Linked DNA regions of Chloroflexus aurantiacus J-10-fl. The protein of the gene in region 2 interacts with the protein of the main gene of each other region in a pairwise test. Links are inferred from orthologs where the notes say so. Each region holds a gene or a part of one and is shown on either strand. Other genes may lie near its edges. The genes, in order: CAUR_RS13700 and dps.

The links.
Region 1: the proteins of dps (region 2) and CAUR_RS13700 interact in binary tests that used the Escherichia coli proteins (3 or more experiments, as listed by UniProt). The link is inferred for Chloroflexus aurantiacus J-10-fl from one-to-one orthologs.

Annotation. Positions count from the first base shown.
Region 1 is NC_010175.1:3,475,643-3,491,083, forward strand. What follows is about bases 5,335-8,107. They hold CAUR_RS13700 (ATP-dependent Clp protease adaptor ClpS), read right to left. Parts: upstream 6,998-8,107; coding sequence 6,671-6,997; downstream 5,335-6,670. Other genes in these bases: CAUR_RS13695 (serine hydrolase), read right to left, coding at 5,335-6,614; CAUR_RS13705 (VWA domain-containing protein), read right to left, coding at 7,058-8,107. In the rest of the region: CAUR_RS13675 (LamG-like jellyroll fold domain-containing protein), read left to right, coding at 1-486; CAUR_RS13680 (choice-of-anchor I family protein), read left to right, coding at 728-2,344; CAUR_RS13685 (hypothetical protein), read right to left, coding at 2,778-3,155; CAUR_RS13690 (hypothetical protein), read right to left, coding at 3,160-5,097; more of CAUR_RS13695, read right to left, coding at 5,094-5,334; more of CAUR_RS13705, read right to left, coding at 8,108-9,775; CAUR_RS13710 (GAF domain-containing protein), read right to left, coding at 9,889-13,863; CAF17-like 4Fe-4S cluster assembly/insertion protein YgfZ, read right to left, coding at 13,860-14,849; CAUR_RS13720 (cytochrome P450), read right to left, coding at 14,897-15,441. UniProt on the Escherichia coli protein: Involved in the modulation of the specificity of the ClpAP-mediated ATP-dependent protein degradation.
Region 2 is NC_010175.1:4,000,533-4,016,126, forward strand. The notes cover bases 6,289-9,214. They hold dps (DNA starvation/stationary phase protection protein Dps), read right to left. Parts: upstream 8,035-9,214; coding sequence 7,543-8,034; downstream 6,289-7,542. Other genes in these bases: CAUR_RS15665 (sugar ABC transporter substrate-binding protein), read right to left, coding at 6,289-7,514; CAUR_RS15680 (hypothetical protein), read left to right, coding at 8,830-8,973; CAUR_RS15685 (AAA family ATPase), read left to right, coding at 9,040-9,214. In the rest of the region: aceB (malate synthase A), read right to left, coding at 1-1,361; Asp-tRNA(Asn)/Glu-tRNA(Gln) amidotransferase subunit GatB, read left to right, coding at 2,630-4,084; CAUR_RS15650 (SH3 domain-containing protein), read left to right, coding at 4,081-5,136; CAUR_RS15660 (zinc ribbon domain-containing protein), read right to left, coding at 5,506-6,072; more of CAUR_RS15665, read right to left, coding at 6,222-6,288; more of CAUR_RS15685, read left to right, coding at 9,215-10,068; CAUR_RS15690 (sensor domain-containing protein), read right to left, coding at 10,576-13,875; CAUR_RS15695 (hypothetical protein), read right to left, coding at 14,041-14,457; CAUR_RS15700 (hypothetical protein), read left to right, coding at 14,741-15,253; CAUR_RS15705 (alpha-D-ribose 1-methylphosphonate 5-triphosphate diphosphatase), read right to left, coding at 15,191-15,594.

The DNA.
Region 1 (15,441 bases), 530 kb from region 2 along the record:
ATTGACACCAATGCTATGGACGACAACGGTGGCATTGTTGCGGTGACGTTGAGCATTAACGGTGAGCAGAGCGATCCGTTACCGTATTACGACAGCTATCGCTGGAGTTTACCGTCAGTTGAAGGCGATCATGTGGTAGAGGTGTCCTACGTTGATCGAGCGGGAAACACGACTGTTGTATCGCAGACAGTAACGCTCAATCTGCCACCACGTGCCGGCATCCAGACTGAGTGGCTCGAAACTGACACTGTGCGATTGCGCTTCGATTCCCACGATCAAGATACACCACTGGATGTACAACTGAGTACCACCCCCGATTTCGCCACGGCAGCCTGGCTACCGCTGGTACCGGAAATCCGCTGGCGATGGGAGGCTGGCGAAACCCGCCAGCTCTTCGTCCGTGTGCGTGATGCAACAGGACTGGTTAGTGAGCCGATGGCTGTCCCGCTGTGGCATCAGGTCTTTGTGCCGTTGATGCAGCGGTGATTGCGTTGCCTGCCAGCACCGGCAATAAGCTCTACTGCCGAAGCTGTTGGGAATGAAACCCTACCATCGGCGTGCTGGATCATTCCGTTACACACAATTGAAGATGACCACCCTTACATTAATACACTATTCAAAGCATACACATCATCAATGCTTAATGTCGGTATTACACTCATTTAATACAACTTTTTTATATTGGTAGATGCATGTGTCCGTGTGTAAGCTTAAAGGAACGGTTGCCATGTATCTACGCAAATTGACCACGTTCGTCATTGCTGTGCTGTTGCTCGTTGTGATTTTTCCACTGCCCGTCCTCGCGTCATCAATCCACCCCACATTCACGCTTCTTGCTACGTATTCAACCGGTCTTGGCGAAGCTTCTGCTGAAACTGTTGCGGTCAGCAACAATCGCTTGTACGTAACGAATAGCGCCGATAACTCACTCGATATCGTCGAGCTCAGCGATACCCCCAGTCTGACTCGCACCAATCGTATCGATCTCTCTGCCTACGGTGCTGGACCGAATAGTGTTGCAGTACGGGGCAATCTGGTTGTGGTGGCAGTTGAAGCTGATCCGAAAACCGATCCCGGCTCGGTGGTCTTTTTTGATGCCCAGGGACAGTTCATCAATCAGGTTCAGGTTGGTGTATTACCTGATATGTTGACATTCACCCCGGATGGCGCACGCCTGTTAGTTGCCAACGAAGGCGAGCCAAATGATGACTACACGATTGATCCCTATGGAACAATCAGTGTTATCCCAGTCGACGGTGATATTTCAGCCTTGACCGATGCTGATGTCATTAGTATAGGCTTTGCCGATTTCGAGATTAGCGGTGCCCGACGGAGTCAATTTGATACGGATACCCGCATCTTTGGGCCAACTGCAGGTGATCCTGATGCAGTGCAAAAGAATCTGGAGCCTGAATATATCACGGTAACTGCTGACAGCCAGACTGCGTATGTTACCCTCCAGGAGAATAATGCCATTGCCAGAATTAACCTGCAAACTTCCAGTGTCGAGTGGGTGCGCTCACTCGGTTTAAAGAATCATCTGCTGGCCGGCAATGGATTGGATGCCAGTGACAGGGATAATGCCATCAACATTGCTAACTGGCCGGTTTACGGTATGTACCAACCGGATGCAATTGCCTCCTACACGGTTGGAAGTCAGTTGTATCTGGTAACTGTTAATGAGGGCGATGCACGAGCTTACAGTGGTTTTAATGAAGAGGTGCGCCTGGGAAGCAACAGTTATCAGCTCGATCCTACCGAATTTCCGAATGCAACTGCACTGAAAGCAAACACAGCCCTGGGCCGCCTGACTGTTAGTAATGCGAGTGGTGATTTCGACAACGATGGTCAATTTGACCAGATTCACGTATTTGGTGCTCGTTCCTTCTCGATCTGGAACGGTAACGGCGAGTTAGTATTCGACAGTGGCGACCAGATTGAGAGGATCGTTGCTGCAACGTATCCTGAATTTTTCAACAGTAACAATGATGAAAACGACTTTGATAGCCGGAGCGATAACAAAGGTCCCGAACCAGAGGGGCTGACGCTTGGTGTGATCGGCGGTCGAACCTACGCATTTGTCGCACTGGAACGGCAGGGTGGTGCTATGATCTTCGATGTGAGCACACCTGACATGCCGACATTCGTGCAATATGTCAACAATCGCACCTTCAGCGGTGACACTGTTGGTCCGGATAGTGGCCCAGAAATCGTTCTCTTCATACCGGCAAACCAGAGTCCAACCGGACGGGCATTACTTTTCCTGGCCAATGAGATTACCGGGACAGTCAGCATATACGAGGCAGGCTGGCGAGTCTTTATGCCAATTATTCAGCGCTCATAACTGGTATCAGAGCCTGTTATGCACATTTGCCATCGAAGGTAGTACGCTTGAGCGCGAGGGGGTGTAAGGTTGGACGAATATCGATCTGAACCTCACCACTGCCTATTGCAGCATAAACGACAAACCAACTGCCGTGATAGTCAAATAATGGGCATGAATGCCACTATGTTGTAACATGCTGCACTCAAATGGACCAACGGAATAGCTGTGCTCAGGATCGAGCTATAAGCATCTGGCGTAACATGCAGTGAGTGCGGAAGTAAGGCTTCCGCACTCCAGACAGACGGAATCGATCCGTGAGGTGTGGAAGATATACTATCAAGCAGGGTTGCTTCCTGAGGGGATGGATGATTTCACGTATGACCTACAACATTCACAACAGGTTCCAGTAGCAACAAGGATCACGTTCCTACATTGCCTGTCATCCGTTCGATCACCTTCCCCGCCACCAGGCCAGCACCAGCCCACCGAGCAGGTGTAATGCCAGCACACTGACAAAATAGACCGTGTGCGGCCCTACCGTCTGGCGCGCCGCATCGGGGGTGAGGATGGTTTCGATGCGGGCAGCCACGAAGGGCGTGAAAAAGTAGAGCGCACCACAGCACGCAGCGGCCAGACGCCACTCGTGGCGCCGGATAGCAATCCATCCGAGCAAGCCACTGAGTGGTGTAATCAGAATGACCAATGCCAGCCAGCGCAAGAGTTCCGGGCTGCGATTGTCACCGATCTGGGTGTAGACTGCGACAGCAATAATCCACCCGGCCAGGCTGGCAAGCACAATGGCAAAGAATGTCCGGTAGTCGCGCATCATGGGTTTACGCTGTACGTTTCAGTGCAGAAAGGCGCTGTAACCGACGTTCGATCTGCGCTGTGAGTTTTTCGATGGTGGTCTGTTGTTCGGCTATTGATCTGGCGATCTGCTCGAACTGATCTTCGAGCTGTGCCAGGGTCGCGACGTAACGCTGACGCAATGCCCCCTCTTCACCAGTGCTGCGCAGTGGTTCAATGGTCTGGCGCAGGTGTTGCTGGCGCTCCAGGATACGTCGCTGTTCGACTTCGTGTTCGGCGATCATCCTGCGCGCCTTGTCAATCTGGCGGTAGAGTTTGAGCACTCCGCTAAGCTGCTGAAAGGTCGCTTCGTCGAGCAGTTTGTCGCGGAGGAAGTGTTGCAACTGTTCGCCGGTGAGACTGCTGATTGACTGGCTGCGCGAGAGTAGCCGTCGCTCGCACACTGTGAACACCGTTTGATCAGCAGCCGGTACATTCACTGCCCAACGTGCGATGAAACCCTCTTCGCTGAGGGGCGGTGGTGTGTCTATCAGTTCGGTATGAGCAGTGCGGTGATGCTCGATGATCACGGTAGATGGTGTATGCAGAGTGCTGATGATCGTATATTGCCGGAACAAGAGCATATATTCATCGATCAATAGATCACTATCGTGAAGCCGAATCCCGTGGAGATGGCGGGTCTCATGCGTCGTTTCCAGTACCGTCACCCCCAATTCAACAGCGTGGAAGACAGTGAACCCGGCACCGGCACGGGTGAATGGTAGTACCGCTTCACCGGCGTATTCGCCATTGATCAGCACGGTGACCGGCCCTTGCTCCAGGGTGAGGTCAGTCTCGTTCTTGAGCCGAATGGCGGCCAGGGGGTGTTTGTCCAGCCGACGCTGATTGTACACCAGCTCTCGCGCCCCGCTGATCTGTGATCCAACGATAGGCGCCATTGCCGATTGACCTCGTCCGACACTGACCGGCTGCGTGACCCGATACGCAAAGAGCGCCCCCTGATCTTCACCCACCGCGACCGCACGTACACTGTCGGTTACCGTCTCAATGGTCAGGGCGGGAGCGGGGGCAGGTGCTGCCAGTGCCATCGTTTCCACTGCTTCCAGCATCATGTCGTATTCCTGTGCCGGCATCTTCCGCATACGGGCCATCGGTTTTGGCTGTGGGCGCGGTACATCACCCAGCAAGGGGCGTTCCGGCGTCTGCGGTTCGTATAGACGATACCGGAACGAAACCGGCTGGCCGGCAACCAGCGTCACCGCAACATCGACCAAATCTTCCTCAAGCTGATTGTCGAACAGCCCCCAACCCTGGAGGAAGCAGCGTGACGCACCATCGGCACCATCCTCGCAGAGCAGACGATAGCTAACCCGCCAGGCCGGTGCCGGCGCCACGTAGCCGATCAAGAGATCGTGTTCACCCGGTGTCAGGTGTACGGTCGCCGTGCGGTTGCGCTCGTCGTTTTGGGCAGCGCGCAAAAAGAAGGACAGATCGTGATGCGCCTTTTCATCGACAAGTTCAACTCGTAACAGATCATCGAGCGCAAACGGACGCACCACCCGCTCTTCCGCGAGGTAGAGACTCACAATAGCTCGACGCAGCGGTTTTTCATCTTCGACATCTATCCCAATCACCTGACCGGTGATCGTCTCGCCCTGTTTGCCGGTCAGGGTCAGGCGCACAGTGCGTCCACGCAGATCGCGCAGCAAATCGAGCAGGCTCCGTTCGTTCGAGAGCTGAATGCTCCCGCGAGCCAGCAGCGCGGCGCGGTCTTCAGGGGTGGCAAAGTCGATGTTGCGCACCTGGCCGCTGCGGTCAATGACAACCAGACTCTTCAACACGTCGTCCATTGCCGTCAGGGGAAAGGTGAGCGTTAAGGTGTCACCGCTGAAGGTGCCCTGTCGTTCAAAATAGCCAACACCGTGTTTGTAGAGCACCATGCGCTTGATGGGTAGACCGGTCATGGTGTGTCTCCCTGTGAAGCCGGATCAATTTGAATTGGATTGTAGGCAGTGTACACAAGACGGCTGAAATCGGCAATTGCTCCGCCGAGCAGCGAGTCGGGCCAGGCTGCCCGATCTCCCAGTGGCTTGTAGACGTACACGGCCAACACATAATCACCACCGGGTGAGCGTACAATCCCGGCATCAGCCTGGGTGTTGTCAATCCATCCCGATTTGTGCTCGACCCGTACTCCCTCTGGCAGACCGGCAACCATCCGGCTATTGTCGCCATTCTCAGCCAGCAAGTCGAGCATCTCCTGACATCGATCTGGATTGAGCAGTTCAAATTTCTCAAGCAGCACACCTTCACCGCGTGCACACTCGTCAATCATGCGGTAGATCTGCCCGATAGCGTAAGGAGTTGCCCGCAGTGCGCAACCGGTCTCGGTATACGGCGGCTCGCCGACCGGGTCTCTTGGCCCACAGCGATACCTGACGTTGTACAGCCGGATGTAATCGGTCGACTCGTAAGGGACGTAGAGATAGAGATATTCCAGACCAAGATCGGCCAGCATATCACTCATCTCTTCGGCACCGCGAAATGCTAGATCGGTACCGGTACCACCGGCGCCGGCAGCCAGTATGTCATTTGCCGCCAGGTTGTCACTCTCGATGATCATGAGGCGCATGCGCCGCCACTGGCGTTCGGTAAAGGTTTCAAGTTTCGTGTAGGCATAGAGCATAATAGCCGTCTTGATCGTGCTGGCGCCGGGGAAGACACTGCGCGCATTCACCGCGACTTCAGCGCCGGTGGCGAGATCATACAGATAAACCCCAGCCACACCATCCCATGCCTCAGCCATTTCTTCGAGCTGGGTGGTAAGTTGTTCAAGCGAAGCACGCGGCTGTTCGGTAGTCGGCCAAAGAGTCAGCGCAATCGGTTCGGTTGCCCGTCCACGGCGTAGCAAGCCGCTCACAATCTCCAGCGAGCGGTCGAGATCAATCGCCCGGCCGGGAATGTAGGCAAAGCTCCGTGACAACACGTCAGTTGACGTGATAACTGTGACCTGGGGTGGCAGAGCCGACTCGGCAGCAAACGTCGTCATCTGCTCACGGAGGGCTGTTTCATCGAAGCTAAGCTGGAGTGGTACACGTACCGGCGTACTACTCCCCAACGCCGGCGCTGCCGCAGCCAGCAATGCAGCCGGGTCGGCGTGCAGATTAATTGCCGTCGGCTCAATTGTCTGCGTATATGCACCGGCAACCAGTCGCAGCGGCGTTACCCTCGCCGACAGCGCACTGCTCAGTGCTGCTTCTGCCTCTGCAACCGTCAAGCCACCAATCGGCACACCGGCAACTTCAGTGCCGTCGGCGTAGACCGGTACAGGTGTCGGAAGCGGGGTAGGGATCACCGGTTGCGTCGGCGCAGCAGCCAGCACCGGTTCAGAGGGCATTGAAGCACGAGGTGTTGATGTACACCCGGCAATGAAAGCCATGCAAATCAGGGCAATGGCAAACAAACGGGGCCGGAGATTCATAGTTGGGCAAAACTCCATCTTTCAAAATGCGGGACGCATGTACCAGGTCGGAAACGTTACTGTTCATCAGGCTCAAGATAAAAGGTTAACGGGTAGCCGGCCTCGCGGGCTGCATGATGAGCCTGATAGACACGCTCTTGCGCTTCTTGCAACGGGAGTACCGTTACCAGCGCACGCCCTTCATAATGGGCAGTAAGCATCACCTGTTCGGCACGGGCCAGATCAAGCCCGAAAAAGACACGCAACACGATGACGACAAAATCCATGGGAGTCACGTCGTCGTTCTGAACAATAACCCGGTACGGCCGTTCAAGTTCCTCATCGCTGGCAACCGCAAATGAGACGGCAGGCCGCACGGTGACTGCTGGTTGTTCAGTTGACATGGGCTCCTCCGTCAACTACTGTTGTACCATCAAATCCTTCTGGCAGTATAGCATAAAGCATCACTCATCCCGGCGACGGCGTCGTTTCGCTGCCAGTAGTGCGGCAATCCGCTCTTCGTCGCTTTGCGGTAAGGTAGAGGTTGGGGCTGGCGCTGATGAAGATGGTTTCGCCTCCGGTGGTTTGCGCTGCGGTCGGCGGATGACAACAGGACGCCAGTCGGGCACTGCGACAAAGAGTCGACGTAGCGCAATGTCTACTGGCAATAATGCCAGTGCCAGCCAGATTAGAGGCATGGTTACCGGCCAGACCTCGTACACCGAACGTTCTGTTGGAGCAAAGATCAGGTCTGGCGGCGGATTAACCTGACCACCGGTCAATGCTGCAAGTTCGGTCATGAGGCCAGGATTCGCCGCAAACTGTCCATACTCCGGTGAGTAGTTCACCGTCAGACCGGTGGCAACCGTGCCGAGCGGCATCCCGTTGCGGTCAGTTGCACTCACCTGTACCAGATACGCTCCCATCTGATCGATGGTGGTGATCGCACGATACCGTCCAGGCGCGATCTGCACAAAATCTGGCACGACTTCATCGGCCAGGCCACTAATGCGACTGCGAATCTCGCCCAATTCAACAGGCAATCCACTGCGATCACGGGCCTGAAGGTCAATTTCAACTCGATCTGCGGTTACCGTTGCGCTGAGCGATAGATAATCATCACTATTGAGTGGGAGTACTTCAGACACCAATCCGGCGGCAAAACGGGGAAATGCTGACCAGGATAACCATGCAGTCGCCCAATGTCCGGTCATATCACTTGCCCAGGCCAGCACCCGCCCAACACCGATCTGGGCCGTCGCCAGGAGCGGCGATCCGTCATCGGCGACCAGGAGCACCCGACTGATTGACCGTTCGGCAACGACATTCCGCCCTTGCAGTGGTGGCAAAGCGCTGAAATTGCGCAGCCATGGTGTCGGTAATGCAAGTGCAGGTGTGAAAGGCTCTTCTACCAGATCGCGATTCGCCACCCGGACAGTCTCTTCCAGCAGAATCTGTGGCAGAGCTTCGGCTTGACGAACAACGTAGTATTTACCGCCACCGATCTGCGCCACTCGTTCGAGTTCTGGATCGGTATTCAGACCAATCGCCACCGTACTGACCGTAACCCCTTGTGCGCGCAGGTTGGCAACCAGATCGGCATATTCAGTCTCGGAGACACCATCGGTCAAGAGGATCACATGTCGAATCCGGGCATCAGCCGTGGCAATGGTCTCGGCTGCCAGTGCCATTCCGCTACGAATATTTGTGCCGCCACCGGCAGATAATCGACTCAGCGCATCTTCAATTGTCGCCAGATCAGGGAGTGGTTGCAACGGTAAAATCACATCGGCAACGCTATCGAAGGCGATAATCGAGAGCTGATCCTGACGCGATAACCCAAGGCTCGCTTGAAATGCCGCTTCACGGGCCAGATCGAGTTGGGTGCGCAAACCGTCCACGAGTTCGCTCATACTCCCGCTGCGGTCGATGACCAGCGTCAGCGCCAGATCGAAGCGTTCCTCGCGCGATGGCGGATCAAGCGAAACCGGAAATAACGACTCGAGCAGAGAACGACGCCAGCCTCCGGCGCCGAACGATTGGGGGCCACCAATGAACAGCAGTCCACCGCCCAGATCGCGCACGTAGGTCGTCAGGGTGCGCTGAAGTGCCAGCGAAACCGCGTTCGCCGGTGTGTCAACTAGAGCAATCGCATCGAAGGAGCGCAAATCGAGTGGATTGGCCGGCGCCTGCATCGGTGTCTGCACCGTCACCTCAATCCCTCCGGCACGCCATGCTTCGGCCAGTGCCAGTGCCTGTTCCGGTCCCACCGTTAACAACAACACGCGCGGTGGGCCACTGACAAAGGTAAATGCCACCGCCCGATTGTTGGCCGGCTGGGTATCGAAGGGAGCAATCAGACGCGCTTCAAAGCGGCGAAACCCACTCTCGCGTGCCGGTACAGAAAATGCAATCTGATTGCGACCGGGTGTCACCGTCACGGACTGTTCGGCCAGCAACTGACCATCAGCGATCAACTGCACCGTCGCCGCGCCCTCGACTTCACTTTCAATCTGAACAGTTAGCGGAATGTTCTGATTGATGTCAGCCGTCGTCGGTGCCTGTAAGGCCGTGATCAGCGCATCAGGGCCGCGCTCCGCCGACAGGATGACGACCTCAATCGGAACGCCACGGGCAGCCGCCAAACGAGCGGCTGTTAACGCCTGACCTGCATTCTCACCGCCATCCGAGATCAACACCAGCCGTCGATGCATCGCATCGGGCAAAATTGCCAGTCCCAATTGGATGGCGTCTTCAATATTGGTGCGTGAACCGGCTACCAGCGCGTCGATCCGGTTCAGTGGACGGGGCGGTTCGGCCACGCGCTCGACCATTGCTCGTGCGCCAAACACGATCACGGCCATACGGTCGTCGGGATCGGCGGTAGCCACCGCCTGCTCAATAAAATCGAATGTTGCTACCCGTTGGGCAGGTGAGACTGAGTCGCTAACATCGAGCAGAAAAACCGTGGCGGTAGCATTCACCGGTCGACCGATCTGAAGGCCGGCCACGGCCAATACGAGCGCTGCCAGGATCAGACAACGTACCACCACCAGCAACCATAATCGCACACGCCCAAGGCGACGGTGGAGATCAGTACGACCCAGCCAGATCAGCCCAAGCAGAGGAATGGCGAGCACAAACAGCCATAATGCTGCCGGCTCAACAACGCTCAGCACCATTCAGCTCCGTTCCAGGATAGTAGTGCAGTATGCCGTACCATCGTATTGAGAGGAAATGACGCCGGGTAAACAGAACCCACAGCTTGAGAAGACGCAGATAGCGTCAACACACCCTATGGGTTCACCCGCACAACGACCAGCGTCATATCATCGTGAGCGACTCGTCCTTCGGTAAATCCATGGATTGCCGATAACAGCCGCTCTAGCAGATCAGCGGGTTCCAGGTGTCCCAAATGACGCACCAACCGTTCAAGGCGGTCAAAGCCAAACATCTCACGCTCACGATTCTGGGCTTCAACCACACCATCAGTATAGAACACCAACGTATCGCCAGGAGCCAGATCGAGTTCGAGCTGATTGTAGCGGGCATCACGTTGCATGCCGAGTGGCAATGCGCCGGCGGTTTCCAGGAAGGTCGTGCGTCCGTCGGCGTGGCGGAGCAACGGTGACAACTGACCGGCATTCGCCAGGATCAAGCGTTGCGCGATTGGATCGATCAACGCATATCCCAGGGCGACAAAGGTATTACGTGGTACATCATCGACCAGCCAGCGGTTGGTCTCGGCCAGCACCAGACGCGGAAATTCATGATTGCGCGCTTCAGAGCGAGCAGTGGAACGGGCAACCGCCATCAACATTGCCGCCGGTAACGACTTCCCGCTCACATCACCGATAATGACCCCAATCCGTGAGCCAAGATCGATCACATCGTAGAAATCACCACCTGTCTCACGGGCCGGTAAACAACGGGCTGCGACCCGCAGTCCAGGACACACCGGTAACTCCTGTGGAAAGAGGTTTAACTGAATCTGGCGTGCAATCGCCATCTCTTGTTCCACCCGGGCCACCGACTCCTGGTAGAGTTGCGCATTCTCGATTGCCAGTGCTGCGTGGTTGGCAAAGGTCAGTGCAACCTCCAGATCACGTTCGTTGAAGGCATTGCGATGGTATGAATCAATATTTAATACGCCAAGCACACGCCCCTTTGCGATAAGCGGTACCCCCAGCCAGGTCAGAATATGCTCACCCATATCGCCGGGCGGCCAGATTGTACGATCAGGTGGCGCAACCAATAAGATAGGGCGTCGCTCGCGAACGACCTGGCCGGCACCGCTATCGGCAACCGGTAGCGTTCGCCCTAACGGCACTTCATCAGCGGGCCAACCACTGGCAGCCGCAATCCGCAAGATTGGCCCATCGAGCAACATGATGGTTGATGTATCGTAATTAATAACCTTACGCAGCTCTGCCAACACGAGCTGTAAGACTTCGTGGGGGTTGAAGCTTGAACTCAAGACGCGGGCAACTTCGCGCAGTGTCTCCGCAGTACGGCGCTGCTCCTGTTCAGCGGCGAAGAGCAATGCATTTTCATAAGCCGTCGCCACCGAGGTTGTTACCGTCATCATCAGTTCCAGCTCCTCGTCGGCATAGGAGCGTGGTTCGCCAAAGCTGTCAAACGAAATCGAGCCAAACACCCGATCACGGCTGATCAACGGCACAATCACCAGCGAGCGCACCCCCATCTCACGCCACCGCTCGCGTGATACCGCTGCCCGTGGGTCACTCTCAATATCAAGAATGACCTGTGGACGACGAGTGGTGCGCAAGGCATCAACCAGCGGATTCTGCCAGAGATCAATCACAGAACCGACAATCCCGGTTGGTGGATATTCTGCTGCCACAATCCCGGTTTCTTCGTCTTGAAACAGCACCAGGCCGGTGTGATCGGCCCAGAAGAGCTGCACCAGTTCACGAGTGGCAATTTCGAGAATCTCTTGCTGGTTAAGGTGAGCAGCCAGCAAGCCGGCAATGCGATTAACCAGTGCCATACGGGCTGCCTGGCGTTCGGCTGCAATTGCGTGGGCCTGCGCAGCCTCGAACAGACGTGCATTTTCGCGTACCTGACGCTCTCGCTCTTCAAACAACTGTACTTTTTGTACGGCCAGGCTAATCAGGTTGGCAATCTGAGCCAGCACATCAACCGTATCATCATCATAACGATACGGACGCTCGTCCTGGAGTACCAGCACCCCGATAGCGGTTTGATTGTAAGACAGGATAGGCACCCCGACCCACGAGCGCATCAGATGCACCGAGCCGATCTGGTGCGGTTTGATCCCCATTGCGTGGATTCTGGCACGTTCAACCGCCAGATCATCAAAGCGCAGGGGCTGGCGATGGGTGAGGAGCCAGTCAGAAAGGGAGGATGGTGGCGGTGGTTTACCAACCAGATCATGCCCGATCTGGCGGTCGTGTTCAATAAATGTCGCATGCTGTACCCGGCGCGAAACCGGATCGCAGAGCAGCAAGTAAAAGACCGATGCGGTTGTCAAATCGACCACAACCCGCCGGGTTTCGTTCAAAATGCGCTCAAGGTCGTAGGATTCTGCAACCAGCTTGCCAATCTGATTAATCGCTTGCAGCTCGGCAATCTGGCGTGAACGTTGGGCTAGCAACGTCACATTCTTGACGTGCAACGATAACTGGGCGGCAACATTGCCGAGAAACTCCATATCGCGAGGCGTGAAAGCGTTGGCCTGATAGCTCTGAACCGAGACAACGCCGATTGGTTGACCATCACGGTCGAGCAGGGGCCACCCCATCCACGACCGCGCCATTCGTTCAGCACCGATGATGACCCCTTCGACATCAGGCAATGAGCTGATCTCGTGTGACAGGTCGCGTAAAAAAATCGGTTGCCGCTCCCGCAGAATACGGGCGGTGAGTGAACGTGGCGGCGGAGGTTGGCCGATCCAGAAATCGAAAAACTCTCCTTCATCGAGGATAATCCCGTCACTAATCAGATGGCGAACCGGATCGTAGATCACCATCGTGAAAGCGTCGAGATTGATACAGTTCTGCAAACCCAATGCCGCCCGCTGAAGCAATTCGCGTGTCGTCTGCACCGTTGAGGCAGCCAGACTGATCTCACGCAATGCACGTAATTCCGCAATCTGACGTTCACGTTGTTCGGTAAGTCGGTTATGTTCGACCAGGATCGCAATCTGGTTCGCCACCGCCTGCGCCAGGGTTAGCTCATGGGGGGCCAGTTCGCGTGCTGAAAAACCAAACAGGCTCAATGTTCCCAGGACCTGACTTCCGACCACCAGTGGCATATTGATGGTCGACTCGAAGGGCGGGAAGAGATGCAGAGGAAATGTTGCCGGATCGTAACGAGCCTGCCAGTCACGGTCAATAATTCGTGGCTGTCGTTTCAGAACCACTTCACGCAAGGGGCTGATTTCGAGCGGGATTTGACGAGTTTGTTCAATGTATTCCTGGGCAAACCCTCGCTGTGCGCACAACACCAGTAGCGAACCCGTCTCATCGAGGAGACGAACATTACCGGCATCGAAATGTAGGGTCGTAATCGCAATAGCCAGTGCCTGATCCAGGACTTCGTGCAGGGATCGTGTATCGACCAGTGTTGCCGCCAGTTCACTCAGTGCCGCTAATTCTTCGCGCCGCGCTGCTAACTGTGTGGCTAATTCCCGACTGAGCCGATCCTGCTCTTCAACCAGTACCGCATTTTCCAGCGCCAGCGCAATGACATTCGCGATCCGCTGCAACAGATCGAGCGTTTCGTGGTTGTAGCGGCCAGGCTGATAACTTTGCAGTGAGATCACACCAACCACTGCGTCACTAATCATCAGCGGCACACCGATCCACGAACGCGAGAGTTTTGAGGTATTGCCGAATGGTACCGGCGGTAGACTGGCATCGCGTTCGGTCAACAGATCGCGGAAGAGCATTGGCTCACGCCGGCGGACAATTAAACCGGTCAGGTAGCCATACTCACGATTTTCGAGAAAGTCGATCTGCCCCTCATCGTAAAGCAGTGCGGCCTTAAAAATCTCTGGTCGCTCATCACAAAAGGCCAGATAGCAGGCATCAAACTCAAAGACATTGTGCAGCTCGCGCACAATTGTCTCGAAAATAACCCGTAACGACGGACGGCCACGGGCGGCAAGACCAATCGCGTAGAGCGCAGCCAGAATCTGCTGGTCGCGCTCTTGTTGCAGACGCAATGCGTCACGCTGGCGTTGCAGATCGCCTATCAGTTGTCGGCGACGTGCGGTACGAGTCATGCTGCATCGTCCTGGGTTGTACCACTAATGAATGGTAGCCGACACACGGTTGCCGGTTGTTGAGCGAGGGTCACGATGGTGCCACTCTCGGCATAGGCACGGCGCACATAGGCCAGTCCGATCCAGCCGTAGCGTGGTGAGTAGGCAGCACTGGTCAGGGTACCAGCCTCTTTGCCATCCACCGTTACCGCTGCCGGTACCGCTTCGGGCGCAGCCGACAGACGTAAGCCGCACAAGAGCTTGGCGATCCGCCCCCGGCTCTCCATGCGGGCAATAATCTCTTGCCCAACGTAGCACCCTTTCTGGAAACTCACCGCACGCCACAAATCGGCTTCGAGCGGAATATAATCCAGTGTGATCTCGTGTTTGAAGCGCGGATAGCCATGCTCGATGCGTACTACTTCTGCCGTATGACTGTCGAGTGGAACGGCCCCTTCATCAGTTAGCGCAGTAAGCAGCGTCGTTGTTTGCGTTGCCGGTGGATAGAGAGTATACCCATCGCCACCCAACGGTTCACACCGTGCTACCAGCACCTGATGTCCATTCCAGTCACCGGTTGCGATACTGTGTAGCGGCAGATCAACCGACAAACCAATCGTCTGAATCACCTGGCTAGCCTGTGGCCCGTAGACGCCAATCTGACCCAGTTCGGCACTCGCGTCGGCGACCGTCACCTGATCGTTGAAGAAGATATTCTTGCGCAAATGGCGCAAAATCGCCGGTCCATGACCATCGCCGGTCTCAAGCAACAATGCGTCAGGGAGGGCATATACCCGTAGCAGATCGATCATACGCCCAATTGGCGTGGTGAGCGCGGTCAGGGTGCCTTGACCGGGCTGTAATCGCTCGATATGGTTCGTCGAGAGCCGGTGTAGCAGTGCTGCGCGGTCGCGACCACGCATCCAGAGCCGTCCGCGATCAGACTCGTTGATCACGGCAGCATACCCATACACCGCCTCGTAAGCTGTCAGTGTTTCCTGATTCATAGCGTAGCAATCATCTACTCAGAAGCTTATCGTTCATAAATATTGTATCACGCTGCACCCAAAACTGTTCGACGTTCTCTGAGCTGTAATTGCATGCCGTACCGTGGACGGAGGGTAATACCGGTCTGGAGGACGACCGGATGATCGGCGACCGGCAGAAATTGCCAGCGTTGCGCCAGCGTTGCCAGCACGAGAATACCCTCCATCCAGGCAAACGGTTCGCCGATACAGGTGCGCGGCCCACCACCGAAGGGGAAGAAGGCAAATTTTGGTCGCTGAGCCTGGGCTTCCGGCGTGTGGCGGAGGGGATCACAATGGTACGGTTCATGGAAGAACCGGGGATCGTGGTGCATCAGCCATGGACTCAACAGAACGATGGTATCAGGCGCAATCCGCACATCACCGAGTGTCACCGGTGCAATTGCCCGCCGCCCGATGAGCCACGCCGGAGGATAGAGACGCAGGGCTTCGGCAAAAAACCATGAGGTATAGGTCAGCTTCGGCAGATCGGCGACAGTCGGTTTCCGTCCACCAAGCACAGTATCCAGTTCGGCGGCCAGGTGTGCGGCAAGAGATGGATATTGCGCTAACA
Region 2 (15,594 bases):
CGCGAAATCTCGGCGGTGGCGGCATCTTCCATCAGGTTGAAGACCGGAACACAGCCGTTGCCGGCCAGCCAGGCGCCGAGGTACTGGATCCCAACGTTGATATTCAGGCGCATACCCTGCTCGGTGATCGGTTTTTCCGGCCCAAATGCCAGGAGATCGGCAGCAGTTACCTGCACATCATCACGCTGACGGTTAATCTGGTTCGGCGTTGGCATTAGCCGGTCGAACACTTCCATCGCCACCGGAACCAGACCGGGGTGGGCCACCCAGGTGCCATCGTGGCCGTCAGAGGCTTCACGCTCCTTGTCGGCCCGCACTTTTGCCAGCGCTGCTTCATTGGCAACCGGATCGTTCTTAATCGGAATCTGAGCCGCCATACCACCCATCGCGTGGGCGCCACGGCGGTGACAGGTCTTGATCGCCAGCAGTGAATATGAACGCATGAAGTGGGTAGTCATCGTAACCAGTGCCCGGTCGGCCAGACAGAAGTTGGGGTCGTTGCGGAACTTTTTGATACACGAGAAGATATAATCCCAGCGTCCACAATTCAGACCGGCTGAGTGGTTGCGCAGTTCGTAGAGAATCTCGTCCATCTCGAACGCCGCCAGAATCGTTTCGATCAAGACCGTGGCCTTGATAGTTCCCTGGGGAATGCCGCGCAACTCCTGGGCCAGCACAAAGATGTCATTCCACAACCGTGCTTCGAGGTGGCTCTCCATTTTGGGCAGGTAGAAATAGGGGCCACCCTGCACATCGATGGCAGTCTGGGCATTGTGGAAGAAGTAGAGACCGAAGTCGAAGATAGCACCAGAGATCGGCTCACCATCAACCAGCATATGCTTTTCGTTGAGATGCCAGCCCCGCGGGCGAACAAACAGGATGGCCGGATTGTTGTTCAGGGCGTAGTGCTTGCCTTCAGGGCTGGTATATGTAATGGTACGACGCAGAGCATCGCGCAGGTTGATCTGGCCTTCAACCTGATTCTGCCAGGTTGGCGTATTGGCATCTTCAAAATCGGCCATGAACACCTTTGCCCCTGAATTGAGCGCATTGATGATCATCTTACGGTCAACCGGGCCGGTAATCTCAACGCGCCGATCCTGAATCTGGGGTGGGATGGGGGCAATCGTCCACTCGCTCTCGCGGATATGGGCTGTCTCAGGCAGAAAATCCGGTCGCTCGCCTGCATCAATTGCGCGTTGACGTTCAGCGCGGCGGGCAAGCAGTTCCAGACGACGGGTATTGAAGCGGCGGTGGAGTGTGGCCAGAAATTCCAGTGCTTCGGGAGTGAGAATCTCGGCGTATGCGGGAGTAATCGGTGCGGTAATCGTCACGCCAGCCGGTAACCGGGAGGTGGTCATGCAAACCCTCCTTTCATAATGTGAAAAACCTTTTCGCCAGTCATTATACCAGAAATCGGTTATCACGTTGTGCAGCGGCAAGGTTGTGTGTGCCGAAATATATCACCACAGAGACACGGAGGACACAGTGGATGGGTGTAACCTGGGTTGCTACCGTGAGGCGTGACGTATGACATCTACAGGAACTGGCGGCTCCTCGTTGCTACCTTATATCTCACCACAGAGACACGGAGGACACAGAGAATGGGTGTAACCCGGATTGCTACCGTGAGGGGTGACGTATGACATCTACAGGAACTGGCGGCTCTTCACATCGCGCATGTGGTTACACTCTATGGTGTTGCGTGCAAGGTTGTGCTGTTCAGCCTGGCAGTCAGCCGCCGAGGTCTGCTCACAGCGTAGGTGGCAACTTGGATTATACTAGAACTTGTTTCAAAAAACATCTACCAGAAGTTATCTCATTCTACCGACCGACTCCAGGATCGTGACAGGCACACCGCATCCGCGTGACCAGCCGGATCAACAGCATGCCACGCACCGGATCGTAAGCACGGCTGGCGCGGCAGCATGGCTGCCGCACTCCAAACGACGCAACACACGGATGATGGGCGAGCAAGGCAACCAATGCAGCACGTGATGGCACTGGAGATGGTTATTAGAGCGCGATAGGACAGCTTTTTATGACATAAGTTCTAACTCAAGTTGCTACCTTTATCACCACAGAGACACGGAGGACACAGAGAATGGGTGTAACCCGGATTGCTACCGTGAGGGGTGACGTATGACATCTACAGGAACTGGCGGCTCCTCACATCGCGCATGTGGTTACACTCTATGGTGTTGCGTGCAAGGTCGTGCTGTTCAGCCTGGCAGTCAGCCGCCGTGGTCTGCTCACAGCATACGTAACAACTTGAGTTGAGCAACCACAACGTCCACCGCAACCAGGAACTCCGGCGCAGCGCTCAATGCTCCCCACTTCCGCACTGCAGGAGAAGGAGCGGGGATGAGGACGTTCTGGTCGTCCTCAAGTCCTATCCCTGCTATACGCTCGAACGTTCTGCCCGCCCTGCAAGCTGGCGGGGACAGGTAGGAAGACTTCTCTATGACCGGCAGGATGCTCGGTGCGACACGCGCGTGGCGTCGATCACGGTCGGTGTGGAAGCACGGCTTCCGCACTCCAATCATTTACCCGTATATACCACGTAGTCGCGCCATAAGCCGAAAAACCGGGTACAATAGAGGCGATGTACCATTACACGAGGAAGCCTATGCCAGAGTATATCGCCACTATTGGTCTTGAGATTCATGCTCATGTGTTAACTGCCTCGAAGATGTTCGATGGATGCAGTACCGATTATGCCGGTGCACCGCCGAACACACGTGTATCGGTGGTGAGTCTCGGTCTCCCTGGTGCACTACCGGTACTGAATGCCCGTGCGGTAGAGCTTGCAGCGCTCTGTGGGCTGGCGCTCGGCTGTCGGGTGAACGAGCGCTCAATCTTTGCCCGCAAGTCGTACCCTTACCCCGATCTGCCGAAGGGCTTTCAAATAACCCAATACGATGAACCACTCTGTAGCGATGGTGCTATCGAGATACGGACTGCTGCCGGTGAGGTGCGTCGCATCGGTATCGAGCGGCTGCATATCGAAGAGGATACCGGTCGCCTGATTCACAGTCCTGACGGTGCCTCACTCATTGACTACAACCGCAGTGGAATGCCACTGATGGAGATTGTTACCCGACCTGATATTCGTACTCCTGAAGAGGCGCGCCTGACGTTCGAGAAGATTCGGCAAATTCTGGTCTGGATTGGTGCCAACAGTGGTAATCTCGAAGAAGGTGCATTGCGCTGTGATGCCAACGTGAGTGTCCGCCCGGCAGGCTCTGAACGCTTTGGGGCGAAGGTTGAGATCAAGAATATCAATTCGTTCCGGTTTGTGGAACGGGCATTGACGTATGAGATCGAGCGCCAGATCCGCATTTTAGAAGCCGGTGGTACTGTCGAGCAAGAGACGCGCGGCTGGCGAGAGGATCTTGGCCGTACCGAAGGGCAGCGCTCGAAAGAGTACGCGCATGACTACCGGTATTTTCCCGAGCCTGACATTCCGCCACTGGTGCTTTCGCCAGAATGGATCGCTGCTCGCCAGGCTGAATTACCTGAGCTGCCCGATGCCCGCCGGGCACGGCTGATGGCAACCCACGGCCTATCGTGGCAAGATGCCGATTTGCTAACGCAGGAACGGGCAATTGCCGATTATTACGAGGCGGCAGTCGCAGCAGTTAACCGTCCTGATGGCGCAAAAGAGGTTGCGAACTGGGTGTTGAACGAAGGGTTCCGTTTGCTGAAGGATCGGGGCGAGCCGGCAACGGTGCTGATCGAACGGATGCCGGTACAGCGATTGGCAACGCTCATTGATCTGGTACAGCAGGGCACGATTACCCGCGTCGTGGCCAGGCAGCTCTTCGAGGAGGTGTTTACGACCGGCGCCGATCCGGCAGCACTGGTGGCCGAGCGTGGTTTGACGCAGATTAGCGATGATGGCGCCTTGCTGGAAGCAGTACGTGCAGCGCTGGCCGATGAAAAAGCGGCAAAAGCGATTGCTGAATATCGCAAGGGTAAGACAACGGCCATCCAGTTTCTGGTGGGTATGGTCATGCGGGCAACAAAGGGGCAGGCGAATGCCCAGCGGGTACGTGAATTGTTAGAGGCGGAACTGCAATGACGCTGGCCGGTGACGAGTCTACTACAGTCAATCCACTCACGCTGATGGAGTCGGCGCGGGAAAAATACACCCTGGCGCGAGCGCGTCGCGAGGTACCGGAACTGGCCCTGCTCAGCCTGCATGGTGCGATTGAGGATACGTTGCGTGCTCACCTTTTGCGCATCAGATCATCGGCAGCGCTCGGCCCTTTTGCCGGTGTCCTGACGGCGATGCAGACGCTTGATCAGGCGCCACTTAGTCCAGAGGAGGTTGATGCTGTCCAGCGTCTGCATCGACTGCGTGGTCGGATCGCCCGTGGCGAGCATCTGGCGGTGACCGGTGAGACTCTGGCGGCCTATCAGCGGCTGGCGGTCATGCTGTTACCCCGGTATGGGGTGCAGGTTGTACCGCCAGCCGAACCGGATCGCCCTCGATCAACCCGACCCTTGCAGGCGCGGACAACGCTGCCTGACGATGAGCCGGTGCAGGTACGTCTCCGTGATCGCCATACGCAGTACGATGATGCACGGCGGATCCGGGCACTCGGTGATCGGGGTCTGTCCGATCCGATGGCTCGCAATGAGCGTGTGCCGGTTGTGCCGGGCTGGATTGCTCCCACCTTGATTATTGTGAGCATTTTTGTGATCGGTATGGCAGTTGCCCTCTTCCTGCAAAACCCAACGCCATCGGTGTTGCCGACGGTCACTGTTGGCGGGTTGTCGCCGGTACCGACCGGTCAGGCTCCGGGATTAGCACCAGGCGAAACACCGATTACCGGACAAACGCCGTCGCCTGCATTTGCAGACGTTACGCCAACCACTGAAGCACCACCAACTGCTGCTCCGACAGGACTGGCAGTTGGAAGGAGAGCGACTGTCAGTAGCGAAATACCTGCTCTCAATGTTCGGGTTGAGCCGGGGACCAATGCGGCAGTTCGAGTTGCTCTGGCACCCGGAACCGAGGTGGAGATTATTGCCGGCCCGGTTGAGCGCGATGGACTGACGTGGTGGCAGGTGCGGAGTGCCGGTATTGAGGGATGGTGTGCCGGAGAGTTGTTACAACCATTACCGTAAATAGTGGTATAATGGGAAGCCGAACAGTTACGGTATGGTGCGCCGGAGTGGCGAAAAGGCAAACGCTGCGGTCTTAAAAACCGCTGGGGGAAACCCCTTACGGGTTCGAGTCCCGTCTCCGGCACCATGGTGCGATGAAGAGCGGCCATCATGGTCGCTCTTCTGATTCTGTTCAGAGTGGGGCGAAGTCTGATGGCACGGTTATTCTATTGAGCGATGACATCAGAGCAACTCTGAGCGTAGGGTAATGTTAAATCTTCATGACAGTTTCCTGCCATCGGGTCTATGCACGACGCAGATCGTCCGGCGAACCCGGCTGTAGGGGCGGGTGCGGTAGGGGCGGGTTTAGAACCCGCCCCTACAATCCTGTTACGAAGGAGTCCGGCGTGTCCAGCGCCAGCTTTCCAGCAGAAGGGTGAGGCCAACGAGCAAGAACAAACCGGGTAACAGTAGTCGTGGTATGAGAAACAGTACCCCTAGCCCGAACAGCCAGATGGCGTTACGAATGCCCGAGGTAAGTGTTCCCCGCCGCAGGTGAATGATCATCTGGGCAATGCCGAGTACCATGAGAAAGTTGGGCCAGATCATCGGTGGTAGCCGGAAGATGACCGGGATCAGGAGTGCAGCACCGATGAGCAACAGGGTAATCCCTGCATCAAACTCGTCGAGACGTGCCTGTCGTGGTTGAGGTGGGGAGACGGTACGTGGCACGTTGCTGGCTGGTTGTCCGGCACTACGCTGAATGGCTTCGCCGCAATACACGCAAAAGCGCGCATAGGGTGGATTGGCGGTGCTGCATACCGGGCAAGTAATGGCTGCATCAGCCGTCGGTGGTAGCTGAATGGTTTCACCGGTTGCTACACGTACCGCAGTGCCACATTCGATGCAGAAGCGAGCATCATCGGGTAATACTGTGTTGCAGCGGGGGCAATGCATAGCCTTCCCTTTCTATGCTTACCGTGAAGTGCAGGGTCACGATTCGGTCAACTCAGGTGGGCTAAAGGCCCGTGCGCCCGGTTTGCTTCGCCTCGTTCTGCACTCTGCAAGAGTCCGGCATGTCTGTCAGTATGACGCTCATGGCCCGGCTATGGTTGCACTATTCGCCGTAGACAGGCCAACGCCTCCCGTTGCATCAGGGCGGGTGCTTCGTTGAGGGCTATGTCGCCGATGGTGACGCTGTACAGGTAGGACTCAACACCGAAGATAGCACAACGCGCTGCCGGTGTGGGTGGTAGGCCAGGGGCACTTGCAGCGTGAACTGCCGCTGCTGCACGTCGTGGATCGGATTGAATGCTGGTATCGGTAAGCAGGCTGCTCAGGGCGGGTAGCCTCCCTAGTGCTGCACTCAGGCGTAGTTGAACCTCCGGTTGATAGAGGGTCTTGAGCAGGGCAGTAATATCGGTGGTGGTAGCCTGACCAGCGCGATGGCGCATCAGGAGACTGCCACCGATTAAAGGTTGGGCCGGAGCGCCGGCAAAGGCCGGCAATGGGGCAACTCCAATCTGAAAGGTGTCACTGATCGTCTGATATGTCTGCCATGCCCAGTCGCCATCAATCGCGTAAGCCGCCATTCCCTGCGCCAGCAGACGTTGACCGCGGGCGTAGCTGTCACCATTGCGAGGCGCGGCCCGGTACAGGTCGCGCAGCAGGGTCAGGGTGGCCGTCATTGCCGGTGTATCAAGCGTCGGTTCGCTGCCATCGGGAGTCGTGAAGGAGCCGCCGGCAGCGTAGAACCACGGGGCCATCCAGCGCGCTGCGCCCCAACCCTGCACAAAACCGGCTCGCTCTGGAGTGCGTGCGGTCTGGGCTGCCGTGACGAGATCGGTGGCTGTTGTCGGCAATGCGCGGTCGGGCTGATACAGCAAGAGGAGCATATCTTGGGCTGTGATTGGTGCACCCCATACCGTGGTGGATTCACCGGCAAGGCTGCGCAGGCCGGGTAAGAGATCGGCGGGGAGATCGATGTCCAATGGCGCCAGTGACTGATCGGCTAACAGCCCGACCAGCCCCTCTTGATTGGCCCAGATCAGGTCAGGTGGGGGTAAGCCAAGCAAACGGTCGGTAGCCAGACTCAGCAAGAGGCCGTCTGGATCGCGTGGAACGATCAGCACTTCGATGCCTGCAATCTGTGCTGCCTGCTGCAATGCATCCGCGACAACGGCCTGTGCTGCGACCGGTTCTGCCACCCAAACAGTAAGCTGACGGGGAGCGGGTGTTGCTGTTGGTGCCGGTGTCGCCGTTGGAATCGCGGTGTTGGTTGGAAATGGTGTTGGTGTGGAACGGATCGCGACAGGAGATGCCACGGCGGTGGCGGTTGGTGCAGGTGGCGCAGCAGCACAGGCAGAGCAGATCAGGGCCACGACGCATAACAGCGTCATGGCACTGATAGACCGTAGGTGTACGCTGTTATCCTTGCAGATGTGCCTCAAGGAACCAGAGGTCTTTATCGATAGCACGGGCAATCTCGGTCATCAAATCAGCCGTTGCCTGATCGCTTAGCTCAGTCGCAAAATCGATCCCCTGGCGGGTGGTTTGGGCATATGCGGCAAACCTGTCGGCGAGCGCCGCCACATGGCTCAGGCCGTCAGTAATATCGGTGGGGTATTCGGGTATCCGCGATGCGGCAGCAGCCATGCGAGCGGTACCTAGCGGCATCCCGCCCAATGCGGTAATGCGCTCGGCCAGCAGATCGACAAACCCATTCAGCCGAGCGGCAAGCTCGTCGAAGAGTTCGTGAAGTTCCAGAAATTGTGGCCCTTTGACATTCCAGTGCGCCTGTTTGGCCTGGCTCATCAGATCGAAGGTGTCAGCCAGTTGTTGGTTGAGCATAGTAATCAGCGAGCGACGGCGCTCGACGGGAATGTCTATACGGGTAGCAAATTCCGTAGTCTGTGCCATGTCTTCCCTCCTTCCTCTTCTCGTCTTACCCAAAACCGTAGTGATGACGGTTGGTTGTGGCGATGACAGCAGGAAAGGGTGTCATCACTGATGCTTTCATCATACCAGAGTAAGGGTAGTTTTGCCAGTCCGGGGGTTATACTACACGTAACTCAAGTTGCTACCTTTGTCACCACAGAGACACGGAGGACACAGAGGATGTGCATAACCTGGTTTGCTACCATGAGGCGTGATGAAGTGCGTCCATAAGAACTGGCTGCTCCTCACATCGTTTATGCGGTAATGCCACACGGTGTTGAGGGCAACATAGCGCCGATCCTGGCAGTCAGCTTCCGTGCCTGCTCACCGTGTAGGTGGCAACTTGGGTTACACGTATGGAACATGTTTCGATGGCAAAGATGCGATTCGCTGGTGCAACCCTCTCGCTCTGAGGGGTGGGCTGGGGGCAGAGGCCCGTGTAGAGCGCATTGCGGTGCCGGTGCTGGATGAAACCGGCTCAACATCTGGAAAGAACGAAACGTGTCGTGATGGCAAAGATGCGATTCGCTGGTGCAACCCTCTCGCTCTGAGGGGTAGGCTGGGGGCAGAGGCCCGTGTAGAGCGCATTGCGGTGCCGGTGCTGGATGAAACCGGCTCAACATCTGGAAAGAACGAAACGTGTCGTGATGGCAAAGATGCGATTCGCTGGTGCAACCCTCTCGCTCTGAGGGGTGGGCTGGGGGCAGAGGCCCGTGTAGAGCGCATTGCGGTGCCGGTGCTGGATCAGGCCGGCTTAACACCTGGAAAGAATACATAGTGATAACCGCAGATCGGATTGCGGTGGCGATGAATTTCACTCCTGCCGGCTCACGGGCGCTGGTAACAACCGGTCATCCGATATTTGCGACCGGTTTGGGGGGAACTGATGGGTACTATGTGACGATGCCGTGGGGAAGGTAGCATACGGTATTGTCACTAGCGAGGCACACATTGCGCAAGAGCGAGTATAATGCCGATGCTCCAGGCATGTCTTGTGGGCAACCCTGGTATTCGATTTGGAATGGGGTATTCGTTGTGTCAACAGTTTCCGAAACAGCAATTGCCGAGATTCATCGGGTCACGACCGCGATTCGTGAGCAAATTGGCCGTGTTATTGTCGGTAAGGAAGCGATCATTGATTTGTTACTGGCCGCTTTGCTATGCGAAGGTCACGTGCTGCTTGAAGATGTGCCGGGTACTGGTAAAACGACGCTGGCGCGCACGCTGGCCGGTACGTTGGGATGTACGTTTCAGCGGATTCAGTTTACACCGGATTTGTTGCCGTCTGATGTAACCGGGCTATCGTTCTTCAACCAAAAGATCGGTGAGTTTCAGTTTCGTCCCGGTCCGATCTTTGCCCAGATTGTGTTGACCGATGAGATTAACCGGGCCACGCCGCGCACTCAGAGTGCGCTGCTCGAAGCGATGCAGGAGCGGACGGTGTCGATTGATGGTGAGACGCGCCCGTTGCCGCGTCCCTTCCTGGTGATTGCGACGCAGAACCCGATAGAGCTGGAGGGTACCTTTCCGTTGCCGGAAGCGCAGCTTGATCGGTTTTTAATCAAGGTCGCTATGGGGTATCCGAGTGCAGTGGAAGAAGAAGAGATTGTGCAGCGGTCGCTGACACCAGCGGGTAATCTGTCGTTAGCGCCGGTTGTGAGTGCAGAGCAAGTCAGAGGGTTGCAGGAAGCGGTGCGTGGGGTTGCGATCAATCCACCGGTACGGCAGTATCTGGTGGCGATCACGCGGGCGACCCGTGAGCGGGCCGAGATCGAACTCGGTGCGAGTCCACGTGGTTCGTTGGCGCTCGCTCATCTGGCACAGGCGCGAGCAGCGATGGCGGGACGCAGTTTTGTGTTGCCGGATGATGTGAAGGCGATGGTGGTACCGGCGCTTAACCATCGGCTCATTCTGACCGCCGAGGCGCGTCTGCGTGGGCAGACGACGACCGCCATTCTCGAACAGATTCTGGCTCAGATACCGGTGCCGGTAGAGGGTGAGGGAGTGACGGGGTGATGGTTGTGTGTCGCTTGTCGGCAGTCCAACCGGGTATGTGGAAGCATGGCCGGTCGGTCATGTGCCAGAGCGGTGGTGTCTCCGTGCCTGAGACGAGAGTCACGTAACGACATGGTTCGCGCTGTGACCTGTGCCGGATCGCAAGTACGGCTGGCGCGGCAGCATGGCTGCCGCACGCCAAATGATGCGTCACAGGCAATCCGGTCTGGGCAGCAGTATTCCCTCCGGCGCAGATGCACCCTCGACCCGCAGCGGTACCGCTACCCTAGGCGCCGGATCGCGAGTACGGCTGGCGCGGCAGCATGGCTGCCGCACGCCAAACTGTGCGGCACGCGCATGACGAGAGGGAAAGGCAACCAATCCAGTGGATGATTTCAGCGCAGATGGATGCAGGTGCTGCTCGTTTCCATAACGGCTTGCCCGGTGGAAACGCCGTTCTTTGTCTCTGCACACAGGTCACCGTTAGTGTGACGGTGCGATCACGAGCGGTAACTTCTGGTAAACTACTTAATCTGCCGGGGCACGACCATTCTGTAAGCGCAAAATGGTAGGCCAGACCTCATCTGCCGGGAGTGGATGCGCAAACAGGTAGCCTTGCAGGATGTCGCAACCCATGCTGATCAGCGCCGAGCGTTGTTCAGGTGTCTCAACCCCCTCGGCGATCACTGCCAGACCCAGGCTGTGGGCCAGGTTGATGATTGCGCGGAGGAGTGCACGGCTGTTGGTGACCATATTGCTTTGCTCGTCGATGGCCCGCACAAACGCCTGATCAATTTTCAGTGCATCGAGGCGAAGCTGGCGCAGATAGGCCAGTGAAGAGTAGCCGGTACCGAAGTCATCGAGCGCGATACGTATACCAAGTTGACGTAACTGATCAATCTGGCGGGCAGCATAGATTGGGTCATCGAGCATCACTCCTTCGGTGATCTCCAGCTCAAGCCAGTTTGCCGGCAGCCCACTGGAATGTAAGATCGCAGCCACTTCAGAGACAAACTCGGGTCGTAGTAACTGCCGGGCCGACACATTGATACTGATGCGCAAGAGAGGGTAGCCGGCCTTGTGCCAGGCCATAGCCTGGCGACATGCCTCGCGTAACACCCAGGAACCGATCTCGATGATCAGATCACTCTCTTCGGCAATAGGGACAAATTCACCCGGTGGGATCAGTCCGCGTTGTGGATGATGCCAGCGCACCAGTGCCTCGACACTGGCAACCTGTTCGGTAACCAGATCGTACTGTGGCTGGTAGTAGACGATCAGTTGCTGACGTTCAATGGCGCGCCGCAATTGAACTTCCAGTGCCAGCCGGGTATGAGCACGGCGACTATGTTCGGGCCGGTAGTGTAAAAACCCGCTTCGTTTAAATTCCTTTGCCCGATGCATTGCACTGTCGGCATTTTTGAGCAGCGTCACACTATCGACGCCATCGCGTGGAAAAAGACTGATACCGATACTGGCGGTCAAACGCAGCTCCTGTCCTTCATGGATATACGGCGTCTGCAATGCATCGAGGAGACGTTGAGCTGCAATATCGGCCAGCCGGGCATCGGGCAAATCGGGCATCAGCAACAAGAACTCATCACCACCCATCCGACCAAGGGTGTCTTGTGGACGGACGCAGGCGGCAAATGCCTGACTGACGTGTTTCAGGAAGCGATCACCAATCGGATGGCCCAGCGAGTCATTCACCTGTTTAAAGCCATCGAGATCGATGAAGAGCAAAGCAACCGTATGTCGGCGTTCACGTGCATCACGCAATGCCAGCTCGATCCGCTCCTGGAGGAGATGGCGATTCGGCAGACCGGTCAGAGGATCGTAGCGCACCTGATAGTGGAGTTGGGCATTCAGTCGGGTATGATCGGCGATCAGGTTGAGCAGATCGGTAATAACACGGAGCAGCGACTGATCACGTTCTGGCATCCAGTCGGTTTGGGTGTGGAAGATAGCCAGTGCGCCATCATCACCGGCGAGTGGCCAGAGCCAGCAGCCGGTAACACCGTACTGGCTCAGTTCAGTCCAGTGGGTATGTACATTAATCGAGATTGGGGTTGTGGTGCGATGGTGATGGGCAAGTAATTGTCGAATGCGTGCTTCAAGGCGTTCAGCTTCATCGAGTAGTCGTTCACTTGAAGCTGTTGCATGCCCGTCAATGCCTACCCATACCAGCCAGTGCGGTCGTTGCCGTTCGATCAACTCCACCAGCCTGGTCAGAACTGTGGTTACTGGACTATGTTGCAGGAGGAGCGCCAGGATTTCTGAGCGATCATGTTCGAGGAATGCTGCCAGTTTCTGCGCACTAATATCACGATGTAACGCGATAAAGTGGGTAGTTTGTCCATAATCATCGGTGACCGGTGACAGACTCAGATCAACCCAGATTGGTTCACCGATGCGCGTGTAGTAGAGCAATTCAAGGCGAATCGGTTTGCGCTGTTCCATTGCCTGCCATAGAGTTTGCAGGCTCATCACATCGGTAGCGGGGCCGTGCAAAATGCGCAGGCTACGTCCGATCAACTCATGGGTGGCATAGCCGGTCAGGCGGCTACAGGCTGCGTTCGCATAGCGAATAAATGGCCCGGGTGAATATAACGGCTCTGCATCAAGGATCAGTACAGCATCATTGGTATGGATCACAACCGACTCGAGCAGGCGGAGGCGCTCCTCAACCTGTTTGCGGCTGGTAATGTCACGGACAACAATCAGCGTACCACCATTTGCCAGTTCATCGTGGTGAAGCGGATCAATGCTGACATCGACGATGATCGTGCGACCATCGGGTAAGCGGTGCAGGAGTTCACCGCGCCATCCTGGCGTATGGCTGAGCGGGTTCCATTCGACGGTCTGCGCGGGTAATGGCTCAGCGACAAACAGGCGTGAAAGCGGTTGATCCAGCACCTCGGCGGGATTGACGCCGTAAAGATAGGCGGCCATGTCATTCAAATAGACAATTGCACCACTGCGATCAGTGACAATCACCGCCTCGTTGATTTGGGACAAGACGTGGACTTGCAGGTGGAGGCGACGCTCGGCTTCAATCCGGTCGGTGACATCGTAGCCAAAAGACAGTACTTGCGGTTCGCCTGCACCTTCGATCAGAACTCCCTGTACCTCAACTGCACGCACCACATGATCGCGGGCATAGATGTGATAGAGCATAGGAGGAAGAGGTTGACCGTTGCGTAATGCCTGCCGGCGTTGCCACATAATCGCGTGTTCGTCAGCAGCCAAAAATTCGGTAATCGGACGGTTCAACAGCTCTTCAGGGGTGTTCACACCAAAAATGCGTGCGCCGGCGGGATTGCAATAGCGGATAATTCCATCAGGCAGGCTGCTGATGATAATCATCATTGGTGCCAGTTCGAGGAGCTGGCGGTAGCACACATGATGGCTACGTAATGCATAATCGGCAGCCAGCAATGGGGTGATGTCGTAGCCACTCAGCACAATGCCGTTAATGCCGGGATGTTGCTGGCGATTACACGACCGCAATTCAAAGATACGCCAGCTCCCGTCGTGATGCTGCAACCGCACCCGCAAGGGTTGAGATTGATATTGACCGACTGTCAGTTGACTGAGATGTTGTTCGACAGCAGTGGATTCGTCAGGATGCACTAATTCGCAGAAGTGGCGGTTAAGAAGCGCAATCGGTTCGTAGTCGAGTAGAGTAATAAAGGATTGGTTAACAAAACGAATAGTATGATCAATATCAAGAATAACAATGATTTCAGCAATACATTCCAACAAACCTCGCCAGGTTGTTGCGATGTCATCATAATCGAATTGAGACGAGATAGTGTTGTCAGTCATACTGGCAGTGATAATGTGCTGATTTCTTTACCGACCTCACGAGTATACCGCTTTTACTGCATGACGTTACAAGAGTGTATACAGAAATAGATACCTGCTCCTGCATGAATAAATTGTTAATCAAGCAGGAGCAGGCATCGGTGTGCTCAGCTACATTTCTGGCGATCAGGTCAGTAGTTGCCACACATCGAATCCTAATGAAAAGAGAATGATAAACAGAATAACACTGGAGAGTGGGAGCATATCAAAACGGCGCGGGTGACGGGTTTGCCAGAAGTAGCGTAAACTGCGCACGAGCATGGTTATTGCCAGTAGATCAAGCACAATAACGAGGGGGAGTGAAATATCAGTCGTCAACCCGATCAGCGGTAATACCACCGGTAGCAGCACATACTGAAGCGTGCAGCGGGTCGCTGAGATGAAGAGTGAGAAACTAAAGGCTCGCTCGCCTGGCGTTGCCGGCACTACTTCTTCCTCGTCACCCACATCATTGTTCAGCGGTACTTCGGTTGATGCCGGTGGTGGCGAGAGGAAGAGTAATCGGTCAAATACACGGTCAAGGGTGTCGGTAAGCGCTGACATAGGCATTGTTATGTAGACGGACTATGAACTACATTCTACTATGTATTATACTGTGTTTTCCTGCAATGCAGTGCAGGGTGATGTGGGCAAGTGACCGGTGTGCGAAAGTATATTGGAAACGCGATCTATCCGATGATCCGGGTGATGGGTATGCATGGAAAGCTCTCGTTGTGATTGTATTCGTTCTAATACCAGATCTGTTCGCAATACCCTCATCATCGCACACCGGTATTGCAGTATACTGATACAAGATGAATGCTTTTGATACCGTGTACACAGGTCTATGCGTTATCTCAAACCGTTTCTGGTTGTCCTTCTGCTGCCACTGGCCGGGTTATGGTGGTTCGGGAGCAATGTTTTGATAACCGAATGGCTGCTCGGTCATAGTGAAGGTTTTCAGCGTTTTGTCATCTGGCTCATTTCTACCTTACAGAGTAGTGGTTACGTCACTATTATCTTGCTCGGTGTAGGGTATGTTCTGATTAGCCTGCTTGAAATGCTCTTGTGGCCAACCGGTACGCTGACCCGCCGCTGGGGTGTCTCGGCCCTGATCTTCTGGCTGGCCCTGGTTGGGATCGAAGCCATCGGTACCTTCAACGGCTATAGCATTCGCTACACCGGTATGCTGGCGATTGATGGAATGCCACCGCCGGAGTGGGGGCGCTGGCTCAGTGGCATTCCGGTTGCGTTGTTGTGTGCGTTCGCTCCTGAAGGGCTTATTCGTTGGGCCTTGTTACAGGTTTGGGCCTGGTGGCGGCAGTGGTCTGTCAGGCCGGTTGTGGTGAGCAAAGGGTAAGGGGTTGTGTTGTTCTGTCCACGTATACACAGGTATGCCGGCGACAAAGACCTGTTGGACAACCGGGTCTGGCATCAGGCGCACGCAGATGAGGTCGGCACTGCGTCCCGGTTGAATACTGCCAATGACGTGATCGAGGCCGACCGCCCGTGCCGGGTTGTAGCTGACCAGGGCTACTGCGGCAGGAAGGCTCAGGGTACCGCGATCAGCCAGGCGAAAGATAACCGGTAAGAGTGAAGCCGGATAGTAGTCGGCGCAGAGCCAATCGACGACACCGGCTTCAATCGCGCTCAATGCACTCAGATTTCCGCCACTCGATTTGCCACGCAGAACGTTCGGTG